DNA from 4 places in the Serinibacter arcticus genome. Region 1 is predicted to be linked to each of the others. Evidence: riboswitches for the same ligand, from Rfam matches in the RefSeq annotation. Region 1 holds a riboswitch; each other region holds the start of a gene.
The links. A riboswitch is a leader RNA that binds a small molecule or an ion and turns the genes downstream of it on or off. The one in region 1 is predicted to bind S-adenosylmethionine.
Positions count from the first base shown of each region.

Region 2: another riboswitch for S-adenosylmethionine. It lies ahead of C8046_RS11940 (hypothetical protein); the one in region 1 lies ahead of C8046_RS12990 (methylenetetrahydrofolate reductase).
Region 3: another riboswitch for S-adenosylmethionine. It lies ahead of C8046_RS14135 (rhodanese-like domain-containing protein); the one in region 1 lies ahead of C8046_RS12990 (methylenetetrahydrofolate reductase).
Region 4: another riboswitch for S-adenosylmethionine. It lies ahead of C8046_RS00490 (LLM class flavin-dependent oxidoreductase); the one in region 1 lies ahead of C8046_RS12990 (methylenetetrahydrofolate reductase).

Region 1 covers NZ_PYHR01000002.1:2,896,622-2,901,548, reverse strand. Annotated here, with positions in the region: gene metE (5-methyltetrahydropteroyltriglutamate--homocysteine S-methyltransferase) at 1-1,278, opposite strand, end outside; gene C8046_RS12990 (methylenetetrahydrofolate reductase) at 1,501-2,514, opposite strand; SAM riboswitch class I at 2,564-2,664, opposite strand; gene C8046_RS12985 (fasciclin domain-containing protein) at 2,877-3,590, opposite strand; gene C8046_RS12980 (molybdopterin-dependent oxidoreductase) at 3,980-4,927, opposite strand, start outside.
Region 2 covers NZ_PYHR01000002.1:2,654,769-2,659,695, forward strand. Annotated here, with positions in the region: gene C8046_RS11930 (hypothetical protein) at 1-108, shown strand, start outside; gene C8046_RS11935 (hypothetical protein) at 387-1,160, shown strand; gene C8046_RS11940 (hypothetical protein) at 1,182-2,144, opposite strand; SAM riboswitch class IV at 2,186-2,300, opposite strand; gene C8046_RS11945 (alpha-amylase family glycosyl hydrolase) at 2,422-4,927, opposite strand, start outside.
Region 3 covers NZ_PYHR01000002.1:3,152,133-3,157,059, forward strand. Annotated here, with positions in the region: gene lpdA (dihydrolipoyl dehydrogenase) at 1-1,370, opposite strand, end outside; gene C8046_RS14130 (hypothetical protein) at 1,455-1,961, opposite strand; SAM riboswitch class I at 2,093-2,184, shown strand; gene C8046_RS14135 (rhodanese-like domain-containing protein) at 2,242-2,670, shown strand; gene C8046_RS14140 (O-succinylhomoserine sulfhydrylase) at 2,667-3,896, shown strand; gene C8046_RS14145 (helix-turn-helix transcriptional regulator) at 3,926-4,927, opposite strand, start outside.
Region 4 covers NZ_PYHR01000002.1:89,510-94,436, forward strand. Annotated here, with positions in the region: gene proB (glutamate 5-kinase) at 1-1,053, shown strand, start outside; gene C8046_RS00485 (flavin reductase family protein) at 1,074-1,619, opposite strand; SAM riboswitch class IV at 1,783-1,896, shown strand; gene C8046_RS00490 (LLM class flavin-dependent oxidoreductase) at 2,258-3,208, shown strand; gene C8046_RS00495 (glutamate-5-semialdehyde dehydrogenase) at 3,226-4,563, shown strand; gene C8046_RS00500 (aromatic ring-opening dioxygenase LigA) at 4,800-4,927, opposite strand, start outside.

The DNA of each region.
Region 1 (4,927 bases):
GCGGCGCACCCCGGGCGCGGCGGCCCGGTCGGCCACGACGGCGCGCGAGGCGGCGAACACCTCGGCAGCACCGTCCGGTCCGGCAGCCAGCGCCAGCACCTCGCCCACCTTCTCGTCGGCGAACGCGAGCCAGCCGGCGACGGCGGCCGGCAGCTCCGGGTTGCCCGCCTCGTCGGCCACGGTGTGCGGCACGTGGAAGAGCGAGGTCGACGTCGTGACGCCGGTCGCCGCGGCGCCGAGCGCCCCCAGCTCCTCGAGCCGACCGGCGGCGCGGTCGAGGTCGGTGCGCCAGACGTTGTGGCCGTCGACGACGCCACCGACCAGGGCGACGTGGGAGAAGTCGCGGGCCCCGCCGTCGGGCGCCCGGGTCGCGGGCACGGCGCCCTTGACCAGATCCAGCGCGATCGCCTCGACGCCGGCGGCGAGCAGCGGGTCGACGGCGTCGCCGAGGCTCCCGTAACCGGCGGTGACGAGGATCGCCGGGCGGGCGGCGTCGCCGTCGTCCGAGGCGGCGCCCACCGGCGCGGACGCGAGCACCCCGTAGGCGCGGGCGACGGCGGAGGCCACCTCCGCCGTCGGCGTCGCCCAGGTGTCGCTGGTCAGCGCGGGCTCGTCGAGCTGCACCCACGAGGCGCCGGCGGAGCGCAGGTCGGCGAGCAGCGCGGCGTAGGCGGCCACGACGTCGTCGAGCCGATCCAGGGGCGAGAAGTCCTCGGGCGAGCCGTCGGCGGCCTTGGCCAGGAGCAGCAGGGTCACGGGCCCGATGAGCACCGGGCGCCCGGTGATGCCGAGATCGGCGGCCTCGCGCACCTCCTGGACGCGACGCGAACCGGCGTAGGAGATCGCCGTCGCCGGGCCGATCTCGGGCACGAGGTAGTGGTAGTTGGAGTCGAGCCACTTCGTCATCTCGAGCGGGACGCGATCACCCTCGCCACGGGCGAGCGTGAAGTAGCCGGCGAGGTCGATCGTGCCGTCCGCGGCGCGCAGGTCCGCGAACCGCTCCGGGACGACCCCGAGCGCGACGGCGACGTCGTGCACCTGGTCGTAGTAGGAGAAGTCGAGCGGGATCGAGGAGTCCTCAACGGCGAGACCGAGGTCGCGCAGGTGCGTGAGGGTGCGGCGGCGCAGCTCGGCCGCCGCCTGCTCGAGCTCGGCCTCGGTCGTCCGGCCGGCCCAGTGGGACTCGACCGCCTTCTTCAGCTCGCGGCGGGGCCCGATGCGGGGGTAGCCGAGGATCGTGGCGGTGGGGAGCTCGTGGTGCTGGGTGGTGGCGCTCATGGCGTCTCCTTGGGGCGTTGTTGACGTCGCGGGCGACATCACGGTGTGCGGAGGGGCGACGTCGCGCGGGGCTCCGGCTTGCGACGTCGGTGTGTCGGGTGCTGCGGATGGTCACGTCGCGCGGGGCTCCGGCTTGCGACGCTTCGTACGGATCCGTGTCGGATCGGCGTGGGGCCCGACGGGGGTCGGGCGGGGCGGCGGAGGCGTGCTCCGCCGTCGGGATCAGGCCGGCATTCGCTCGGCGAGCACGTCCTCCAGGAGGGCGGTGACGCCGTCGGCCTTGTTGAACGTGTACAGGTGCAGCCCGGGGGCGCCGGCCGCGAGGACGTCGCGGACGAGCGACGTCGTCGCCTCGAGGCCGATCCGACGGCGCTCCTCCGGGTCGGTCGTGGCGTCGAGCGTGCCGAGGATCTCGGCCGGGTGGGCGATGCCGTTGAGGTCGCACAGGCGACGGATGCGGGCGGGGTCCGTCAGCGGCAGGATCCCGGGCACCAGCGGCAGCCTGATCCCGGCCGCCCGGGACGCGCCCAGCAGCTCGCGGTAGGCCGCGGCGTCGAAGAAGAGCTGGGTGATCGCGAAGTCGGCGCCGGCGTCCTGCTTGGCGCGCAGCGCGACGAGCTCGTCCTCGCGGACGCGGAACCGGCTGGCCCCGGCGACCGCGCCGTCGGTCACGCCGCCGGCGGGGTGACCGCCGTCGGGCGCGGCACCGGCACGCTCGAGGCCCGGGTAGGCGGCGACGGCGATGCTCACCGCCGTGCGGCGGCTGCGGTGGTCGGCGAGCCGGGAGATCGGGTCGAGCCCGCGGGAGCCGAAGCGCTCGGCCTCGACCTCACGGATCAGCGTCACCAGGTCGCACGCGCGGCCGACCTCGCCCGGCGCGGGCTTCCAGTCCACGACACCCTCGGGCGGGTCGCCGCGCAGCGCGAGGAAGTTGCGGACGCCGGCGTCGAGGAAGGCTCCGACGACCTCGCGGAGCTGCTCGGCCGTCCGACCCACGCACGTGAGGTGGGCGATGACCGGGACGGACGTCTCGTTGATGATGCGCTCGACGAGCGCCTGCGACGTCGACGCCGTCGAGCCCGAGGCCCCGTACGTGACGGAGAAGTAGTCGGCGACGTGGTCGGCGAGCTGGGTGACCGTGTCCCACACCTGGGTCTCGCCCTTGGGTGTGCGTGGGGGGTACAGCTCGTAGCTGATCGTCGGTCGCGGCGGACGGTACAGGTCGGAGGTCGTCATGACCGCCTCCCCCGTGCCGTGCTCCGCGGGAGTGGTGCCCGCATTGCTCTCTCCATCGGTCCTGGCGTGAGCACCCTTCCCGCGGGAGGCTTCCGTTGGGGGTTGCTGCGGCGTCGTCGAGCCAGATCTCTCGGCCGCTCTGGATGGTTCTAGGAGAGTAGCGGGGACGCGCGGGGGGCGTCCATCGTTCGGAGCGGGCGTCCGCATCGCGAGATGCGCGACCCGTTCCCGAGACAGCGCGATGCCCCGCCTCCCTGATCGGAGGCGGGGCATCGGCCCACCGGTCCCTCAACCGGCCACCCGGCACCGTGAGACACCGGGAGTCTGTCGGCCCTGCGATGGCCTAGAGGGGGAGGTGCTGATCACATCGGGGGCATGAGGACCGAGTCGATCAGGTACACCGTGGCGTTGGCGGTCTGGACGCCACCGCAGATGACGCTGGCGCCGTTCACCATGAGGTTGTCGCCCTCACCGGTGACCTCGACGGTCCCACCCTGGACGGTGGTCTGCTCGCCGACGACGGCCGTCGGGTCGAGCTGGCCGGGGACCACGTGGTAGGTCAGGATCGTGGTGAGGAGCTCGCTGTCGGTCTTGAGCGTCTCGATCGTGGCGGGGTCGACGGCCGCGAAGGCCTCGTCGACCGGCGCGAAGACCGTGAACTCGTCGCTGTTCAGCGTGCTGACCAGGTCGACGCCCGGGTTGAGCCCGCCGGAGACGGCCGCGGTCAGCGTGGTGAGGAGCGGGTTGTTGGACGCAGCGGTGGCGACCGGGTCGAGCGCCATGCCACCGACGGAGCCGGCGCCGTCCGGAACGGCCTCGGCGTAGGCGGCGCAGCCGGCGCCGACGAGGTTCGCGGCCGGGTCAGCCATGTCGTCGGTCGCGGACTCGGTCTCCGAGGGGGAGGCCGACTCGGTCTCGGTCTCCGAGGGCGACGGCGACGCCGTCTCGGACTCGGACATCGTGGGGCTGGACTCCTCGGTCATGTCCTCGTCACCCGAACCGCCACAGGCGGAGAGGGTGAGCGCGAGAGCGGCAACAGCGGCGATCGAGGTGAAGGTCTTCCGGGTGGTGAACATTGTCAAGCTCCTTCGTGACGGGTGCGGCCTGGTGGCCGGTCTCACGAGTAGTTCGACGTGGTGGGGAATACGGATGGGTCGGATCGCGAGATTTTTTCTGAGCGGGTTCTCGGGAGGGCGGAACCGTGCATCGGCGCGGGTGGTGGGCCGTGGTGATGCGGGTGCTGACGGCGGGAGACGGGTGGTGTCCTCCCCTGTACAGAGAGTGGTGTCCTCCCCTGGACACAGGGGCGGACGCCGTCCTGACGAGGGACGGCCGGCGTCGGGCCGCCGCCACCACGCACGGTGGGGACAGCAGTGAGGGCGACCCTCCGCCGTCGTGACGATCCTGGGTGGATCGGCGACGGCGACAGGATCGCCCTCGGTGGTGCTGGGTGCTGGTGGCCCCCTCAGGAGACCGTGATGCTCCGGGCGTCGTAGCCGGAGGAGCCGTTCGGGATCGGGGGTGCGATCTCCTCCGTCTGCAGCTCGCCCGTGCCGTCGTACGCGCGGCAGCGAATGGTGTGGACGCCCTGCTCGGCCACCCACGTCGTGCGCCACTGGCGCCACGTGTCGTTCGAGAGCGCGGGCGAGAGCTCCACGGGCTGCCACTCGCCGTCGTCGATCTGGATCTCCACGTTCTCGATCCCGCGCTGCTGCGCCCACGCGACACCCGCGATGACGACCTCGTCGCCGACGGCGGCCTGGTTGAAGCCGCGCGGGACGTCGATGCGCGAGGCGGTCTTGATCGGCGCCTGCTCGGCCCAGCCGCGCTGGGTCCAGTAGGCGACCTCGTCGGAGAACCTGCTCACCTTCATGTCGACGATCCACTTCGTCGCCGAGACGTAGCCGTACAGGCCGGGCACGACCATGCGCACCGGGAAGCCGTTGCGCTGCGGGAGGATCTCGCCGTTCATGGCGACGGCGAGGAGCGAGTCCCGGCCGTCGACGAGCGCCTCGAGCGGGGCGGTGAGGGTGAAGCCGTCGATGCTGGTGCAGAGCACGCAGTCGGCGTCCGAGCTCGGCCCGAGGTCCTCGAGCAGGTCCTTGATCGGCGTGCCGATCCACGTCGCGGTGCCCACGAGCCCGCCACCGACCTCGTTGGACACGCAGGTGAGGGTGATCGTGCGCTCGACGAGCGGGAGGTTGACGATCTCGTCGTAGGTGAGCGTGCGCTCGCGGTCGACGAGGCCGTGGATCTTCAGCGACCAGTCGTCAGCCGTGATGTTCGGCAGGGTCAGCGCGGTGTCCACGCGGTAGAAGTCCTCGTTCGGCGTGAGGAACGCGCCCTGACCGTCGACGGCTTCTTCGATGGTGTCGAGGGTGAGGCCGTCGGGGAAGCTCTGCGGCGTGGCGGA
Region 2 (4,927 bases), 240 kb from region 1:
TACGTGCCCTTCGACACCGACCTGTCGCTCGAGGAGGCGCAGGCGAGGGTTGAGTCCAACGGGCTGACGGACGACGTCATCGGCTACCGGTTCGAGAGCGACGCCTGACCCGAAGGGCCTCGCGAACGACCCGAAGGGCCTCGCGAACGACCCGAAAGGCCTCGCGAACGGATGGCGGACGAGCGGACGACCTCGACGGGCACACCCCTCGCCCCCGACGCGCGGCAGACTAGGCGGCGGCGAAGGACCGCGAGCGCGGAAGGGGGCGGGGTGAGCCGGACGTTCGGCACGTTCGTACCGCCGGGGAGGAGCCCGAGGCCCTCGTCGGCGCGCACCTGGACCGGCCGCTCGCCCGGACCCTCCACTTCGACGCGCTCACGCGCCCGGTGACGCAGGAGCACGTGGACGCGTTGCGCCGTCGGTCCCCGGTGCCGACCGGGAGATCCGCGACCCTGTGGCGCCGCGCCTGGCGCAAGCCCTGGCAGACGGGGGTCCTCGCCGGGGTGACGGGCGCCGTCGTCACCGCCGCGGTGCTCGCCGTCGCGACCTTCCCCGACGTCCGGCCGGCGCTCGCGGCCGCGGCGGTCGTCGCGCCGGCGTTCATCCTGCTCGGGGTCGTCGCGGCGGTCGTCACCGCCCGGCGGCAGCGACGCCGGTGGACGCCGTCGGACCGGCTCGCCGAGTTCGCGGCGGTGAACGGGCTGCAGCCCGAGCCCGACCCGCACGCGAGCCTGCTCCCGCCCGCCGTCACCGCCCCGCCCGCAGCAGCCACCGAGGCCCGGCCCGCGCCCAGGGACGTGCGCCACGTCCTCGTCGTCCGCGGGATCGTCCAGGGCCGGGCCTTCGTGATCGGCACGAGGACGTCGAGGTCGGGCGCGCCCGGGGCGGACGCGGTCCAGCACCTGCGCTGGGCGGCGATCACGAGGGACCCGACCCTCGAGCTGCCGGAGCAGGGGTGGGACACCTTCGTGGCCGGCTGCCGGGAGCTGCTCGGCGAGGGGGAGCTGCTGGTCGACCACGGCGATCGGTGGATCACCGTCGGGCTCGACGACGACGACGCGCGCTCGCTGCGCCGCGTGCGGTCGCTGGTCGTGGCGATCGACCTGCTCCTCGGGCTCGAGGACGCGATCGAACCGACGGACGCGCCGGTCGCGGAGTGACGCCGCCTCACGCCGGACGCCTCACGCCAGACCCTCGTCGTCGAGCTCGAACCGCACCTGACCGACCACCGTCCGGGCGTCGACCTCCAGCGGCATCCCGTCCGGCACGAGGCGCCGCGCCAGCGCGACGACGGCGTGCGCCGACGTCTCGATCGACGTCGGGTACCGCTCGGCCCACGTCGACCACACGACGACCTCCTCGGGCTCGCGGCCCGCGGTCGTGTCGACGTCGACGAGCTCGCCGTCGCGCACCGTGCGCACGAGGGCGGGCGCCCAGGGCACGGCGGTCCGCTCGCCGTCGTGACCGAGGGCCATCAGCGGCAGCAAGGTCTCGCGAGATACCGCATCGACCCCCGGCCTGAGCCGCCGACCAAACCCTGGCCTCGGCCGGGTCACCCACTCCGGGAGGAGGTCCCACGCCGTCCGGCACCGCAGACACGCCTCGGAGTAGGCGTACGGCATGAAGGAGCGCGGGGGGAGCTGCACGTGGGCCACCCGCCAGCACAGGTCGCACACCACCGCCGGGACGAGCCGGCACCCCACGAGCTGCCCGGGCGGTCGGCCGTGCGCGAGGCCGTGCGTGAGGCAGCCGCCGGTGCCGGAGGTCAGCCCGATCACGCGGACGCACGGGCCCGGCTCGGGGTCGCGACGTCGCACGATCCCGACGTCGACGTCCCGGCGCGCCACGTAGCGGAAGCCGACGCCGGGCTCGTGGTCGAGCACGACGTCCTTCGCCCGCAGCCAGTCGAGCCAGTGCCGGACCTCGGCCGTGTCGCGCAGGGGAGCCTCGCCGTCGAGCAACCGCGTGGCGGCGAGCACGAGCCCCCACTCGGGCGCTTCCAGCATCGGCATCTCGAAGGCCCAGGGCACGCGGTCCCAGTCGTGACCGAGGGTGGCGAGGACCGCGTGGGGCAGCACCACCTCGAGGCTCGCGTTGTCGGGGTGGTCGGCGTGGGCCATGGCGATCCGGGGACGACGAGACATGGAGGAGGCTCCTCAGGCTGACGCCGTCGATCACGACGGCGGGACGCGTCTTCCCGCCGCGGGCTGCGGCGGGCGGGTCTTCCTCCGGGAGCACCGTGTCGCGTGACGCGGTTGCTGGCCAGCAAGCCGGAGGGCTTGTCGCTGGGCCTCGTGACCGGGATCGAGTCTGCCACGACGGCGACGACGCCGCCCCCGGCGAGTCCGTGGACCCACCGGGGGCGGCGTCGTTCGTGCGGGTGGTGCGGGTCGTTCAGGTGGTGCTGAGGCTCAGCCCCGCTCAGCCGATGTCGGAGAACCCGGCGTCGTCGTAGCGGTGCAGGAACGCGGCCATCGCGTCACGGTTGATGGGCGCGACGGGCTGGTAGATCGCCGTCCCGTCGTTGCCCTGCCAGCCGGTGGCGATCTCCTCGTGCACGAGCCAGGTGATCTCCTTGTAGAACTGCGTCTGCGGAGTCACGTCCGTGAACGGGGAGGTCGCCGGGGCGGCGAACTCGGGCTCCTCGGCCATCCGGTAGAGGAAGGCCGCCATGGCATCACGCCCGATGGGCTCGAGGGGGCGGAACGAGGCCGTCCCGTCGCCGTTGTCCCACCCGGTGGAGATGCCCTTCTCCGACAGCCATGAGATCTCCTCGTAGAACTGGTCGGAGGGGGCGACGTCGCTGAACGGCGAGACCTCGGGGGCCGTCCACTCCGGCGAACCGGCCTGGCGGTAGAGGAACGCTGCCATGGCGTCACGGGCGATCGGGGTGAGCGGACGGAACTCGCGGGTGCCGTCGGCGTTCTCCCACCCCGTCGAGATGCCGTTCGTGAAGAGCCACTGGATGTCGTCGAAGAACATCGTCCCCTTCGGCACGTCGACGAACGCCGGCAGCGCCTCGCTGATGAGCGCGGTGCCGAACACGGCGGGAGCGCTGATCGTGAGGCTGGCGCCGCCCGCCGTCGTGACCTCGCCCGTGAGGGCGTCGGTGAAGGTGAGGTCCGCGAACTGCTCGGGGATCTCGACCGTCACCTCGCGGTCGGTCGTGCCGTTGTTGTACGCGGTCACGGCCAGGACACCCTCGTGCTCCCGGGCGAGGACGATGAGGTCCTCGTCGAGGTAGATCGGGGCGTCGATGCTGCCACGACGGAGCACGTCGTTGTCGTGCCGCATCGCGATGAGCTCCTGATAGTCCGCCAGCAGCGACTCGTCCGGGCTGCCGCCCTCGTCGGCCCACGGGTAGGTGCGACGGTTCTGCGGGTCCTCGCCGCCCGTGACGCCGACCTCGTCGCCGTAGTAGACCGCCGGGGTGCCCGGGAAGGTCATCTGGAAGAACACGGCGAGGCGCAGACGCTGCTTGGCCTGCTCGATCGTCGTCGCGGACGACGTGGTGCTGGTGTAGCCGAACTCGTGCAGGGCGCGCGCGGCGTCGTGCGTCGAGAGCAGGTTCATCAGCGCGTAGAAGGACTCCTCGGGGTAGGACTCCCGCATGAGCTCGATGTTCTGGTAGACCTCCTGCGCGTCACCACCGTTGGCGTAGTCGATGACGGAGTTGCGGAAGATGTAGTTCATCGTGGTGTCGAAGGTGTCACCGAGGAAGAACTTCGAGGAGTCGAACCAGGTCTCCGCGACCGCGAGGGCGTCGGGGTCGTCGGCCTTGAGGTTCGTGCGCCACTCGCGCCAGAAGTCGTCGCTCACCCATGGGGCGACGTCCATGCGCCACCCGGAGGCGCCGCGGTCGAGCCACGTGGTGGTGATGGAGTCGTCGTTGCGGAAGGCGATGTTCTTCCACGCCTCGGACTCGGCGAGCTCAGGCATCGAGGCGCCGCCCCAGCCCGCGTAGGACTGGCCGTCGAACTCGTACAGGTCGGCCCACGGGGACTCGGGCTGCACGGTGCCGCCCTCGAACGCACCGAGGTCGTCGTAGCGTCCGTAGCGGTCGAAGTACCGGCTGTCGGCGCCGCTGTGGTTGAACGAGGCGTCCACGACGACGCGGATCCCGCGCTCCTCGGCCTGCTGGGTCAGCAGCTCGAAGTCCTCGTTCGTGCCGAAGCCGTTGTCGACCTGGAGGTAGTCGGCCGTGTCGTACTTGTGGTTCGAGCCGGCCTCCATGATCGGCGTCATGTAGAGGATCGTGACGCCGAGCTCCTCCATGTAGTCGAGCTTCTCGGTCACGCCCGCGAGGTCGCCGCCGAAGAAGTCGTTGTTCCAGGTGCCGTCGAAGCCGTCACCGCTGCCGGGGATGGACGGACGGTCGTTCCAGTTCTCGTGGACCTCGACCGGTCCACCGAGGTAGGTGTCCGTGCCGGGGGCGGGGTTGTTCGAGCTGTCGCCGTCGCGGAACCGCTCCGGGAACATGTAGTAGTAGACGCCGTCCTTGGCCCACTCCGGGACGGTGAAGTCCTCGGCGTAGACGGTCTGGCGGTAGCGGCGGATCTGGTCGGCGCTGCTCGGGACGTAGGAGATGACGCCCTCGCCGAAGGTGCCGCGCTCGGCAGTCCAGTACACGGCGCTGTCGTTGTTCATGTAGACGTAGTCGCGTCCGGCGATCTCGAGCTCGAAGTAGTAGCCGTAGACCGCGATCGGGTCGAAGGTGTGGCTGCCGCTCCAGCGCTCCAGGCCGTCGCCGGCCGCGCTGCGAACGAGCGGGACCCGCTCCGCGTCGACGTAGTCGAGCACGTCGGCGTTGCCCTCGAACAGGCGCTTCTCGACGACGAGCGTCGCGCTCGTGACGCCGGGCAGCGCCTCGAGCGAGAAGTCGATGGCCGAGCCCTCCGTGACGGCGCCGAACGGCGCCTTGTCGGCC
Region 3 (4,927 bases), 260 kb from region 1:
ATGCCGTGCAGGGCCTCCTTGACGGCCTCGCCCAGCGTCGGGTGGGCGAAGACGACGCGCGACATCTCGTCGGCCGTGAGGTCCCAGGTCTGCGCGGCGTTGAGGGCCGGGAGCAGCTCCGTGACGTCCGGGCCGATGAGGTGGGCGCCGAGGAGCTCGTTGTGCTCGGCGTCGGCGACGATCTTGACGAAGCCGACGGCGTCGCCCAGGCCCTGTGCCTTGCCGTTCGCGGAGAACGGGAACGTGGCGACCTTGATCTCGTGGCCGGCCTCCTTGGCCTGCGCCTCGGTGAGGCCCATCGAGCCGATCTGCGGGTGGCAGTAGGTGGCGCGCGGGATGAAGCGGTAGTCGATCGACTGCGTCTCGACGCCCGCGAGCGTCTCGGCGGCGACGATGCCCTGGGCCTCGGCCACGTGGGCGAGCATCATCTTCGCGGTGACGTCGCCGATGGCGTAGACGTTCGGCACGTTGGTGCGCATGTAGTCGTCGATCGCGACGGCGCCGCGGTCGGTGAGCTGGACGCCGGCGGCCTCGAGGCCGAAGCCCTCGGTGCGCGGGGCGAAGCCGATGGCGGACAGGAGGCGGTCGGCCTCGAGCACGCGCTGCTCGCCGTTGGAGCTCACGGTGACCTTGACGCCCGAGCCGGTGTCCTCGACGGCCTCGACCTTGGTGCTCGTGAGCACCGTGACGCCGAGCTTCTTGTAGTGCTTGGCGAGCTCCTTGGACACGTCGGCGTCCTCGGTGGGGACCATGCGGTCCAGGAACTCCACGATCGTGACGTCGACGCCGAAGTTCTTCATGACGTAGGCGAACTCGACGCCGATCGCGCCGGAGCCCGCGATGATGAGCGACTTCGGGAGGTCGGGGTCGAGGATCTGCTCCTCGTAGGTGACCACGTTCTCGCTGACCTTGACGCCGGGCAGCATGCGGGTGACCGAGCCGGTGGCGATGATGAGGTTGTCGAAGGTGAGCTGCTGGCTCTCGCCGTCGTCTCCTGCGACGTCCATCGAGGTCGCGCTGGTGAGGGTGCCCCAGCCGTCGATCTCGGTGATCTTGTTCTTCTTCATCAGGAAGTGGACGCCCTTGACGATCCCGGCCGAGACCTGGCGGCTGCGGGCGTGCGTCGGGCCGTAGGACATCGTGGCGTCGCCCTCGATGCCGTACTTCGCCTTGTCGTGCGTGAGGGTGTGGGCGAGCTCCGCGTTCTTGAGGAGAGCCTTGGAGGGGATGCAGCCGACGTTCAGGCAGACACCGCCCCAGTACTTCTTCTCGACGACGGCGACGGACTTGCCGAGCTGGGCGGCGCGGATGGCGGCGACGTAGCCACCAGGGCCCGCACCGAGGACGACGACATCAAAGTGGGAAGCCATGGGGCCAGCCTAGTTCCGCGCGGGGGCGAGGGGTGGCGCGGGGGGACGTGGGCCGTGTCACCCGGGGATCGCCGTCACCCGGGGTCAGGACGGGTGCTCGCACGCGGTCCGATCGAACTCCTCGCGCGTGAGGAGGTCCCGCGGGGCCGCCAGCCCCGTGACCACCTCGCCCGGTGTCAGCCCCGCCACGATCTCGGTGTCGAGGTCGACCCGCTCGAGCTGGTCGCCCGGGCTCCACGGGAGGCTCGGCCCCAGGGCGTGCACGTAGTAGCTCTCGCCCGGCTCGAGCTCCGCCTCGACGACGACCTCGATCGGAGCGCCGTCGCTGACCAGGTCGAGGTTCGTCTCGTGCGAGATCCGGTCCCACGCGTCGGAGCCGCGCTCCCCGGGGATCAGCCGCGTGAGCACGACGTCGTCGACCTCGCCGCCGATCGTCTCGCCGTCGCACGGCGCCAGCAGCGCCAGGACCCGACCGGCGTCGTCGACCGTCAGCCCGACCACGCCGCCGGGGACCGCGGAGCATCCGCCCAGCGCGAGCGTCGCCGCCGCGACGAGGCCCGCCGTCGCCGTCGCCCTCGCGGTTCGCCCCATGGACCGAGTGTGCTCCGCACGCCCGGTCACGTCCACGACTGCCGCGCGGCCTCGCGCAACCGCGAGCCCGACCCGCTCGCCCGCTGAGACGCCCGGGCGGGCCCCGCCGCCCCCCGCGCTACCATCGATCACGACCATCCAGAGCAGCTGAGAGACCTGGCTCGACGACGCTGCAGCAACCCCCCGACTCGGGTGCGGGTGCTACCGCCAGGACCGATGGAGGAGCGAGCATGACCGATTCCCCCCTGTCCGACTGTCGCCGCCGCGGTGGTGACCCGCGATGACGACTCCGCACCCGCACGTCCACGGCTACGCCGGTGACCTCACGCCCCAGGAGGCGTGGACCGCCCTCGAGGGCGACGCCGACGCCGTCCTGGTCGACGTCCGCACCCCGCAGGAGTGGGCCCAGGTCGGCATCCCCGACCTCACCGAGCTCGACCGCGAGCCCGTCCTCGACCCGCTGCAGACGTTCCTCGGCCCGAACCCCGACTTCCTCGCGACCCTGACGGCCGCCGGCCTCGAGCCCGGGGACGGCCGCACGCTCGTCTTCCTGTGCAAGTCGGGCGTCCGCTCGATCGCGGCCGCCCAGCTCGCGACGTCCGCGGGCTTCGGGCCCGCCTACAACGTCGTCGACGGCTACGAGGGCCAGTTCGGTCCCGGCTGGGCCCCGCTCGGCCTGCCCGTCGCGGCGTACGAGGGGGACCGATGAGCGACCCGCAGCCGCGCTCCAGCCTCCCCGAGGGCCTGCGCCCCGGGACGCTCGCCGTCCGCGGTGGGCAGGAGCGCACCGGCTTCCACGAGATCTCCGAGCCGCTGTTCCTCACGCAGGGCTACTCCTACCCGCGCGCGGCCGACGCCGAGGCCGCGTTCCTGGGGGAGCTCGACCGCTTCACCTACACGCGCTACTCCAACCCGACCACGTCGGCGTTCGAGGAGCGGCTGCGCCTGATCGAGGGCGCCGAGGCGTGCTTCGCGACGGCGACCGGGATGGCCGCGGTGTTCGCGTCGATGGCGTGCCTCGTCAAGGCGGGGTCGCGCATCGTGGCCGGCCGTGCGATGTTCGGCTCGACGCTCCTCGTGCTCGACGAGCTCTTCACCGGCTGGGGCATCGAGACCGTCTACGTCGACGCGCACGACAACGCGCAGTGGGCCAAGGCCCTGGCGACGCCGGCCGACGTCGTCTTCTTCGAGACGCCGTCCAACCCGATGCAGGACATCGTCGACGTGCCCGAGGTGAGCCGGCTGGCCCACGCCGCGGGCGCCGTCGTGATCGTCGACAACGTGTTTGCGACGCCGGTGCTCCAGCGGCCGCTCGAGCTCGGGGCGGACGTCGTCGTCTACTCGGCGACCAAGCACATCGACGGTCAGGGTCGCGTCATGGGCGGGGCGGTGCTCGGTCCGCGCGACTACATCGTGGGGCCGCTGCAGACGTTCCTGCGCAACACGGGCCCCACGATGAGCCCGTTCAACGCGTGGACCCTGCTCAAGAGCATCGAGACCATGGACCTGCGCGTCCACCGGCAGTGCGAGTCGGCGCTCGCCGTCGCGCGCTGGCTCGAGGACCGCTCGGAGGTCACCCAGGTGCGCTACCCGTACCTCGAGTCGCACCCGCAGCACGAGCTGGTCAAGCTGCAGCAGAGCGCCGGCGGCACGGTCGTCGCGTTCACGCTGGACGGCCCCGCGGACGATCCGGAGGGCGGCAAGCACCGCTCCTTCGCCTTCCTCGACGCGCTGCGCCTGATCGACATCTCCAACAACCTCGGTGACGCCAAGTCGCTCGTCACGCACCCCGCGACGACGACCCACATGAAGACCGGTTTCTCCGGCCGACAGCGCGTCGGGATCTCCGAGACGACGATCCGGCTGTCGATCGGTCTCGAGGACCCGCGCGATCTGCTCGACGACCTCGAGCGGGGGCTCGCCGCCGGGTGGTGAGGCTCGCCGCCGGGTGGTGAGCGCGTGCGTCAGCGCGGGAGCAGCCCGCGCCGTCGCGCGATCGCGACGGCGTCGACCCGGTTGGCGGCGTTCAGCTTCGCGATGATGTGCGAGACGTGCACGCTCGCCGTCTTCGTCGTGATGTAGAGCCGCCGACCGACGTCGCCGTTCGAGGCGCCCTCGGCCACCAGCTCGAGCACCTCCTGCTCGCGTGCGGTGAGCGGGCCGGGGCCCGTGCGCCCGCGCGGTCGGTGCTCGCCGCCGTCGCCCCCGGTGCCCGACGGCGCGAGGCGCGCCCGGGCGGCCTCGCCCGCCACCCGCTCGGCCAGGGCCCGCGCGCCGAGCCGGTCGGCGAGCTCCTCCGCGCGGCGGCCGACGTCCAGCGTGGCGTCGTCGCGCAGGCCCGACCGCAGCCGGGCCTCGAACCCGCGGGCCAGCGCGTACGCCTGCTCGGGCACCCGGGCCGCCTCCTCCGCCAGGGCGAGCATCGCGTCCCAGCCGGCGACGTCGTCGTCGGACTCCGCGAGCACGCGCGAGCGCAGCAGCCGGCCGTAGACGCCGCGAAGCATCGGGGTGTCCGCGAGGTGGTCCGCCCGCTCGCGGAGCTCCGCGAGCGCGGCGCGGTGGGTGCCGGCCGCGACGCCGTCGGCGGGGACGGCACGACGCAGCAGCTCGGCGTGCGCGGCGGCCTCGACGGCCGCCAGGTGCAGCGCCTCGGTGGACATGCGCATCCCGTCGAGCTCCGCGCGGACCGTGACGGCGTCGCGCACGACCTGCTCGGGGCGGCCGGAGTCGAGGTGGAGGCGCAGCTGGTCGACGTCCAGCTGGAGCTGGACGAGCACGTCGGGGACCGACCGCAGCCGCGCGAGCGCGGCGGGCGCCTCGGGGTCCTGCCGCGCCACGAGCACGGCGACGAGCTGGATCCCGAGGATGCTGGCCGTCGGCGCGGGTTCGTACATCGTGATCGTCGCGCGCTCGACGACCTCGTCCCAGCGTCCGGAGGCCATCAGGGCCCACCCCCGCAGCAGGTG
Region 4 (4,927 bases), 2.8 Mb from region 1:
GACGGCGGGGGAGCGCTGAACCCGGCGGCCGTGACCGCGGTGGCCGACGCGCTCGCCGCCCGGCGCGCGGACGGCACCCAGGTGGTGCTGGTCTCCTCCGGTGCGATCGCCGCCGGCATCACCCCGCTCGGGCTGGCGTCCCGCCCGCGTGACCTCGCGACGCAGCAGGCGGCCGCCAGCGTGGGCCAGGGGCTGCTCGTCGCCCACTACACGCGGGCCTTCGCGGCCCACGGGCTGACGGTCGCGCAGGTGCTCCTGACGGCCGAGGACGTCATCCGACGCGGCCAGTACAAGAACGCGCAGCGCGCGCTCGAGCGCCTCCTCGCGCTCGGCACCGTCCCCGTCGTCAACGAGAACGACGCCGTCGCGACGGACGAGATCCGGTTCGGCGACAACGACCGGCTCGCGGCGCTCGTGGCGCACGTGGTGCAGGCCGACGCGCTCGTGCTGCTGACCGACGTCGACGGCCTCTACGACGGCCACCCGAAGCTCCCGACGTCGCGCCGGATCGCCCGCGTGACCTCGCCCGCCGACCTCGAGGGCGTCGTGGTGACCGGTCGCGGGAGCGGCGTGGGCACCGGCGGCATGACGACGAAGGTCGACGCCGCGCTCACCGCCACCGGCGCGGGGATCCCGACGCTCGTCGCGGCCGCCCACGACGTCGGCCGGGCCCTGTCCGGGCAGGACGTCGGCACGTGGTTCGAGGCGACGCACGCGCGCCCGCGCACCCGCCGGCTGTGGCTGGCCCACGCCGCCCACACGCGGGGGCGACTGGTGCTGGACGACGGTGCCGTCCGCGCCATCACGCACGGCAAGCGGTCGCTGCTCGCGGCCGGGGTGGTCGGGGTCGAGGGTGCCTTCGAGGCCGGGGACCCCGTGGAGCTGGCGAGCACCGACGGCGTGGTCGTGGCCCGCGGTCTCGTGGCCTACTCGAGCGAGGAGCTGCCCGAGCGGTTCGGTCTCACGTCCTCCCAGCAGCGCGAGGAGTTCGGCGACGGCCGGGACCGCGCCGTCGTGCACCGCGACGACCTGGTCGTGGTGGCCCGGCGCTGAGGCCTCGGCCCGCGCGCGGGTCAGCCGACCTGCGAGTGACCGCCCGTGCGGTGGTAGGTGCGGTCGACGTAGACCAGGCGCGGCTGCTCGACCTGGGCGTGCGGCGTCTCCTCGTGCACGTGCGTCACGTCCGCCGTCACCAGGAAGCTGGAGCCGGCGGGGATCCGCTCGGCGATCTCCACGCGGGCCCACGACGTCACCTGCGCCAGCCGCGGCTCACCGGTCGGCAGCCACTCCAGCGGCGTGTCGGTGAACCGGTCGATCCCCGGGGTGGCGAACCGGACCGAGAGGTCGGCCTGGTCGTGGGCGAGGAAGCTCACGACGGCGGAGTGCGCCTCGCGCAGGGCCGGCCAGGAGGAGGACACCCCGGTGATCGAGAAGGCGAGCACCGCCGGCGAGGCCGAGACCGAGATCACGGAGGTCGCCGTGAAGCCGACCGGGGCGCCGTCGGGACCGACCAGCGTGACGATCGCGACGCCCGCCGGGTGGTGGCGGAACAGGTCCTTGAACGCCCGCGGGGACGGGACGGCGGCGGCGTCGAGGGAGGTGGGGTGCGGTGCGGTCACGCTCCGAACCTACGTCCGTCACCGGCCGAGCGTCGGGGTGCGTCCCGTCCGTCCATCATGCGGACCGCGTCGAACGGATGCGGGTGACCGCTCACATCGCGTCAGCACCGCGTCGACGATTGAGTTGACACATCAACCAATGTGGTCGTAGCGTCGTGTCCACGGTCTTGAGTACCAGCGCGTAAGCCCCGGCTTGCTGGTCGGCAACCCTCCTCCTGCGGTGGGGTGCCCCGGGTGACGACCAGGCCCTGGCTACCTGCCAGGGCAAGCGCTCGTCCGCACCACGCGGAGATACGAGGAACAGAACACGATGGTCACGGAACGGCAGATGAAGTCCCTGCGACGCTCCACCACGTCCCTCATGTGTTGCACGCCGTCGGCGTGCACGTGTATGCGCTGACGGCGGCCGGACGAACTCCCCGCGGGCTCCCCGCCCGCTGAGCTCAGCCGCTGGTGAGAACCACCAGTCTCCTGCCGTCGTGCCCCGGCTCCTGCTGCCCCGCAGCGGAGCGATCCCGCCCGCACGCCCGACCCACCGCCCTGCCCCAGCCCCGTGCTGCCGGTCGCGGAGCGGGTCGCGAGCCCGGACGGTCCCCATACACGCATGAACCCTGCCCTGCAGGGAAAGGACCCCTCACATGTCTCAGCAGCACCCCTCCTCGTCCCCCGCCCGCACCGGTCTGACGCTCGGTCTCGACCTCACGACGCTCGGCGCGAAGGCCTCGTCCTTCCGCCGCCCGGGCGCCGGTGGCAACGAGCGCGTCTCGCTGTCCGACGTCGCCGAGCACGTCGCGCTGGCGGCCGCCGCCGGCGTCGACCTCATCACCTTCGGCGAGTCCTTCCGGCTCGACACGACCGCCCGCGCCGACGCCTGGCTCGACCCGGCCGTCATCGCCTCCCGCCTGGCCGCCAGCGGCGCGCTCACCGGTGGCCCGACGGTCGTGCCGGCCCTGCCGGCCGGTTTCCTCGACCCGGTCCGCCTGGCCCGCGCCGTCGCCGGCATCCACGCCCGCTCGGGCGGTCGCGCCGGCTGGCAGCTGCCCATCAGCGCCACCGCGGGCGGCGTGCACGCCGAGGTCCGCCGCGTCTGGGAGGCGACGCCGGACGCGCAGACCGGCGGTCACAGCCCGCTCGTGGTGACGGCGCCGCAGGAGGCGACGACCGCCGTCGTCGCCGGCCGGTTCTCCGACGTCGTCCGCCTGCAGGTCTCCGACCTCGCCGAGGCGAAGCGCCGCCGGACGGCCATCCGCACCGCCGCCGAGCAGGCGGGCCGCAACCCCGACGACGTGCGCGTGCTCGTCGACGCGGTCACGGTCATCGGCCAGGACGCGGCCAGCGCACTGTTCCGTGCCGACCTGCTGCGCGACCTCGGGACGCACACCGACCACGACGAGCTCACCGTGGCCGGCACGGCGCGCGGCGTCGCGGACGTCTTCGAGGACTGGTACACCCAGGGCGCCGTCGACGGCTTCGTCGTCCTCCCCGGGTCGCTGCCGGCGGACGTCCAGGCGCTCGCCCACGAGCTCGCCCCGGCCCTCGCCGAGCGCGGTCTGCTCGCGGGCGTCGCCGCCTCCGCCGTCGTGCGCTGAGGCCTACCCTGGTGGGCATGGCTCTCGAGACCCCCACCATCCCCGTCGTCGGAGGCGGCCCCGCGGGGCCGCCTCCGACCACGAGCGAGCAGGACGTCACCGCCGGGGTGCACGCGGCCGCGCGTCGCGCCAAGGTCGCCTCCCGCGTGCTGGCCCGCTCGACGCGCGCCACGAAGGACGCCGCCCTGCACGCCATGGCCGACGCGCTCGTCGCGCGCGCGGACGAGGTCGTGGCGGCCAACTCCGTCGACGTCGATCGGGAGCGCGCCCGCGGCATGAGCGAGGGGCTGCTCGACCGCCTCACGCTGACGCCCGAGCGCCTGGGGGGCATCGCGGAGGCGCTCCGCGAGGTCGCCGGCCTGCCGGACCCGGTCGGCGAGGTGGTGCGCGGCTCGACCCTGCCCAACGGCCTGCGGGTGCGGCAGACGCGGGTGCCGCTCGGCGTCGTCGGCGTCATCTACGAGGCTCGCCCCAACGTGACGGTCGACGTCGTGGGGCTCGGGCTGAAGTCCGGCAACGCCGTCGTGCTGCGTGGTGGCTCGGCCGCCGCCGCGTCCAACACCGCGATCGTGGCCGTGCTGCAGGACGCCCTGGAGCAGCAGGGGCTGCCGCGCGAGGCCGTCGGGAGCATCGACGAGTTCGGGCGGCCCGGGGGAGTGGCGCTGATGCGCGCCCGCGGGCTCGTGGACGTCGTCGTCCCGCGTGGCGGGGCCGACCTCATCGCCACCGTGGTGCGCGAGTCCACCGTCCCGGTCATCGAGACCGGGGTGGGCAACTGCCACCTGTACGTCGACGCCGGGGCCGACGTCGCCCAGGCCGTGGCGATCCTCCTCAACGGCAAGACCCAGCGGGTCGGCGTCTGCAACGCCCTCGAGACCCTGCTGGTGCACGCCGACGCCGCCGAGGCCTTCCTTCCCGCGGCGCTGGCCGCGCTCACCGACGCCGGCGTCCGGCTGCACGCCGACGAGGCGGCGTCGGCCCACGCGCCCGCGGGCGCCGACGTGGTGCCGGCGACCACGCAGGACTGGGAGACGGAGTACCTCAGCCTCGACCTGGCGGTGAAGGTCGTCGCCGACCTCGACGAGGCGCTGGAGCACATCCGGACCTACACCTCGGGCCACACCGAGGTCATCTGCACGCCGTCGCTGGCCGCGGCGCACCGGTTCAGCACCGAGCTCGACTCGGCCGCGATCATGGTCAACGCGTCCAGCCGGTTCACCGACGGCGGGCAGCTCGGCCTCGGCGCCGAGCTCGGCATCTCCACCCAGAAGCTGCACGCCCGCGGCCCCATGGGGCTCGCGGAGCTCACGACCACGACGTGGATCGTCCAGGGCGACGGGCACGTGCGTCCCTGAGGGCGGTTGCGCTGCCCGACGCGCCCTCCGCCGCACTCCCCGGGAGTGACGAACGGCCCCGTCCGAGGGACGGGGCCGTTCGGGGAGGCCTGCTCCGGCGCCAGCCGGCCTCACCGTCCGCCGCGGTCCGTTGCCGGTCCTGCGGCGGGGCTTGTCGCGGCCGGGGCCGCTGGGTCAATTCTTCGCCCTGCGCCGGGGTGGATCCAGGGCCGAAGGTCCCGGGTCCACGAGGACGGTCAGTCCCGGGTGGGAGGGCCCGCCGGGCCGGCGGGGGCCGCCGACGCCTCGGGCGAGCTGGTGACGGCCACCTTCCGCAGGCCGAGCCCGACGAGGGCGAACATCACGCCCAGCCCCATCACGAGGG